2 regions of the Enterococcus dongliensis genome follow, and region 2 is predicted to be linked to the other one. Evidence: riboswitches for the same ligand, from Rfam matches in the RefSeq annotation. Region 2 holds a riboswitch; the other holds the start of a gene.
The links. Region 2 has a riboswitch for thiamine pyrophosphate ahead of thiT (energy-coupled thiamine transporter ThiT). Riboswitches for the same ligand answer to the same signal wherever they lie in the genome.
Positions count from the first base shown of each region.

Region 1: linked by a shared signal. The riboswitch ahead of tenA (thiaminase II) and the one ahead of thiT (energy-coupled thiamine transporter ThiT) in region 2 are both predicted to bind thiamine pyrophosphate.

Region 1 covers NZ_JARPZC010000008.1:96,902-99,306, reverse strand. The annotation lists gene P7D84_RS07690 (sialate O-acetylesterase) at 1-587, shown strand, start outside; TPP riboswitch at 657-748, shown strand; gene tenA (thiaminase II) at 892-1,545, shown strand; gene hemW (radical SAM family heme chaperone HemW) at 1,700-2,405, shown strand, end outside.
Region 2 covers NZ_JARPZC010000005.1:125,278-127,682, reverse strand. The annotation lists gene P7D84_RS05895 (hypothetical protein) at 1-427, shown strand, start outside; gene thiT (energy-coupled thiamine transporter ThiT) at 477-1,061, opposite strand; TPP riboswitch at 1,111-1,209, opposite strand; gene P7D84_RS05885 (hypothetical protein) at 1,278-1,640, opposite strand; gene P7D84_RS05880 (low molecular weight protein-tyrosine-phosphatase) at 1,705-2,166, opposite strand; gene P7D84_RS05875 (2-hydroxyacid dehydrogenase family protein) at 2,220-2,405, shown strand, end outside.

The DNA.
Region 1 (2,405 bases), on a different contig from region 2:
AATGGGGTGCAGATCAATTGTTGACACGCCATGCATTGGCTGAAACGAAATTTGCCATGGAGTCTAGTGAATTGATTGGTATTTTGTGGCATCAAGGTGAAAATGATAGTCTGAATGGTCGTTATAAAAATTATGCAGAAAAGTTGAAGGCTGTTCTTGAGCATTTTCGTAGGGAACTTGATTTACCTAGGCTTCCTATTATCGTTGGTGAGTTGCCTGATTTTCTTGGGAAAAATGGATTTGGGTTAAGTGCGACAGAGTTTGCTGAAATCAATCATGAAATGGCAAAAGTAGTAACTAATCTAGCTGATTGTTACCTCGTCAGTGCTGAAAAACTTTCTGCAAATCCAGATGGGATCCATATTGATGCAAAATCTCAAAGACGATTTGGGATTCGTTACTATGAAGCGTTTGCGACAAAACGAGATGTACTTCATGCTTTGGGGAACGAAGATGAGCAGCTTAGTTTAATCTATGGACGAGAAACAAGTAAGAACGAAAAAATCTATTTATTGAGTCGAGATTTTGCACTTGGGAAAATTAGTTATCAAAAATTCATAGAAATGTTTACTGCAATCACAAGTTGATAAAATTCATGACTGAAATATTCTTAGTAAGAGCACTCTTATTTACAAAAGGTATGTTATACTTTTTGTAATGAACACTAGGGGTGCTTTTTAAGCTGAGATCATACCCATTGAACCTGAAACAGTTAGAACTGACGCAGGGAATGTGTGATGCTTTTTAATTTGTCCCCGGCTGCTTTTAGTGGTCGGGTTTTCTTGTATCATTTGTTTGACATCGCCCCTTTTAGTTTAGAGAAAAGATAAATATGGAGGACATATTTGAATAGAGCAGTGTAAAAACTACTATTATATAGGAGGAAAAACGATGTTTACTGAATTAGCCAGAAAAAAAGCGGCAAAGTATTGGGAGAAAAGTTTTGAACATCCTTTTGTCCAATCATTGGCAAGAGGTGATTTAGCACCGGAGATTTTCCGTTATTACTTATTGCAAGATCGTTATTATCTTGAGCATTTTAGCAAATTATATGGTTATATCGCAAAACAGACAATCGATAAAGAAGTCCAAGCTCATTTGCAGAAAAATGCAGAAAATTTAAAACAAGGTGAGTTAGCAATTCGAGAAGAGTTTTTCTCGAAATTAGCAATCAGTGAAGCAGAAATCCTGACGCCCCCCATTGCACCAACTGCATATCATTACGTTTCTCATATGTATCGTCAATTGATTGAGGGGACACCCAACACAGCTTTTGCAGGAATGCTGCCATGTGCGTGGCTTTATCAAGAAATCGGGGAGTGCTTGATTACTGTCGGTTCGCCAGACCCAGTATATCAGTGTTGGATCGAAACTTATGCGGGTGAAACAGCTGTCGAAGGGATCAAAAAGGAACGTGTGTTGTTAGATCGTTTATATGAGGAAAGTACAGAAAAAGAACAACAACAGATGATCGAAGCTTTTGTGATTAGTAGCAAGCTAGAATATGCTTTTTGGGAAATGGCAATGACTTTAGAAAAATGGTGAGTTTTTCATGATACATTCTGATTAAAGAGAAATGACGACTATTTTTTGGTATTTTTCTTATAATTCTCTTCATTTGCTTCAACAAATATTTTTAGTAATCTCAAGTGTGATAGAATACCAATTGTTACTAATTAGTAGAAGAAAGAGGAATCAAATGACACAATCAACTTCAGCTTATATTCACATTCCTTTTTGTGAACACATTTGTTACTACTGTGATTTCAATAAAGTTTTTATTGAAGGTCAGCCGGTAGATGAATATATAGAAGCATTATTGAAAGAAGTACGTCTTTCTTTGAGTAAAAACCCAGTAGAGAATATGGAAACTGTCTATGTGGGAGGAGGGACACCTACCTCTCTTAATGCAATGCAATTGGATCGATTGCTGAGCGGCTTGCGCGAGATCCTTCCTTATCATCAGGGAGAATTTACCGTCGAGGCCAATCCTGGTGATTTGTCAGCGGATAAATTGGACGTTTTGAAAAACTATGGTGTAAATCGTTTGTCGATGGGCGTGCAAACCTTTGATGATCGCTTGTTGAAAAAAATTGGACGCAAGCATACAGCTCAAGACGTATACGATACCATCCGTTTGTTAGAAGAAAAGGACTTTAACAACGTAACAATTGATTTGATCTACGCTTTACCAGGTCAGAGCTTAGAAAGTTTTCGTGATACCGTAGCACAAGCATTGGCGTTAGATCTACCTCATTATGCATTGTACTCACTAATTTTGGAAAATCAAACCATGTTTATGAATTGGGTCCGTCGTGGAAAAATGCAACTGCCTGAGCAGGAGATAGAAGCGCAGATGTATGCAGAGACAATCCAAGCGATGGAGCAGGCTGGAAGGAAACAAT
Region 2 (2,405 bases):
TTTTTACAAATTACAAAACAATTTCGTCTATTTCAATTTAGGCAATGAAACGATGCGTGTTTATTATCGCTATTTAGATGAATTTTATCGAATACTGGCTAGTAAATTGACCCGAATCGCCTTAGAAAAAGTAAATGATCGGCGATCGTTTTTCCGCAAAGGATCATCTGTTGCGCCATTAGATGGTGAATTATTAAAGGAATTATACCCGCTGTTACAAGAAGGTGCCATTTTTTGTCTTAACCAGTCGGAATTAAAGAATAAATTATACCGTATTCCAATCTTTCTTTCTGATGAAAAAGGTTGGCGACGCAATCCTAATAATTACACGAAAGAACAACAGATTGCAGAAATCTCCTATGATACGGCGAACCAACAATGGTCATTGGAGGTTGAAAACGATGATCCCGTTTTTTCATTTCGATAAGTTCTAAAAAAAGCATTTGTCTTTTTAAGACAAATGCTTTTTCTGTTTATTATTGACTTTTTCTTTGAACCAACAGACCATCTTTAGGCAGATATAATTGCGGTGCTTTTTCTGCGACCAATACTGCGACGATCGCTGTCACAATCGCGGTTGCTAACCCACTGACACCATTCATGACCAATGAGAACAGCCAAGGATTCATGCCCCACAATGCATAACTTCCCCAAAAAACAACTCCTGCAATAAAATGCCAGAAAAATCGCGTACTCGTTCCAACAAAGGAACCTAAAATAATCGTTTTTCGCGCCTTTCGAACATCTTGTTCAACTAATGCTTGTTGAACTTTTTTGGCATACAATCCCGCAAAACCAGCAAATGTAAAAGCAATCGGGTACTCGATCAATACTTGAACGACACTGAGATAAACAACTTGGCTTGCTGGAAAATGCAAGATCCCCCAAATAAAAGCTGCCATCAATGCAGGTTTCAATCCCCGTCGCAAAGCAAAAAGTGTCATTGGAATCATTCCCAATGAGATCGTAAAGCTGCTGCCGATAGTAGTCGGAATAAACGACAATACTAGCGACAAAGCTGCCACGACAGTCCCCTCGACTAAAATTCTTGTTTTATACATAAAAAAACTCCTCCTTTTGAACATACAGTCCACAAAGGAGAAGTAATTATCATTACTTCATCACAATTCCTACGCTCGAATAACCGAAACAGGTACTAGGGTTTAGAGTCATCTCAATCTCAGCCCGAAGGCTCCCCTTTGCGACAGTATTATTCTATTTTTAATACATTCCGAGTATAACAGATGTCTGGTTATCCGTAAAGGTAGAAAATACTTTTACCGTGAGATACTTTCTTGAACACCATTTGGGGATAACGTCGTCACCTTTTTGATTCGCTCAATCGGTAACATCACTAATTGATTTTCTTGAGTTCGAATCACGATGGAATCATTGTTCACCACTTTAGGTAGCCAACCGGAGATTGTTTGAAACTTCTCTTCGTCTTGTTCATCTTGAACTTGAATGACTACTAAACTATTTTGGAGAGCTGCCATCTTTAGTTTAAGAAAAATATTCTCGTTGGCTTGCTCTTGAGCTCGTTTTTCAGCAGAATCATTCAAAAAATCCGAAATGAAACGATACGACGAATTTGAAAACAGCTTAATTAAATTCTTTTTAGGCTTTTCATTTTTAATCATTCAGCTTCCTCCTATCAAGAGCGTAGTTTGATTTTACTTAAATTTCTAAGAAAAAACAAGGAATCTAGTCGTTTTCAAAAAAAGTTAACCATTCGTTTAACCCTTTTTGAATCAAGTAGAAGGTTTCAGCAAAATCACCTGTGTACCAAGGATCTGGAATACTTTTACCTGTATATCCAGGTACACGATCCAAATATAAATAGATTTTATTTTTCGTCCCTTCAGGAGCGATTGCTTGTAATTCACGGACATTTTCTTGGTCCATCCCAATAATGTAATCCGCAGAATAAAAATCTTCAGCAGTCACTTGACGCGCATGCATCCCTTTTGTAGAAATCTGGTAGCGCGATAAAATCTCTTGCGTACCATGGTGAGGGGGATTTCCGACTTCCCAACGACTCGTAGCTGCTGAATCAACTTGATAGTTATCGGAAATCTGTGCTTGTTTTAATGCATCACGAAAAATAGCCTCCGCCATTGGTGATCGGCAGATATTTCCCATACAAACAAATAGAATCTTTTTCATGTCATTCCTCCTGTGCTATAGTCAAATTAGTGAAATGAAACGAGGGATTGTCAATGAGTCAAATTTATCTTTCTGCTAAATTACCTGAACTTGGTACCAAATTATTAAAAGAGGCAGCCTTGGACTATACAGTATATGAAGGCGATCGCTTAATTACGAAAAAAGAACTGATCGAACATGTCGCTAGCTGCGAAGTTTTAATCTGTCCACTTTCCACGATAGTCGATCGTGAAGTCATC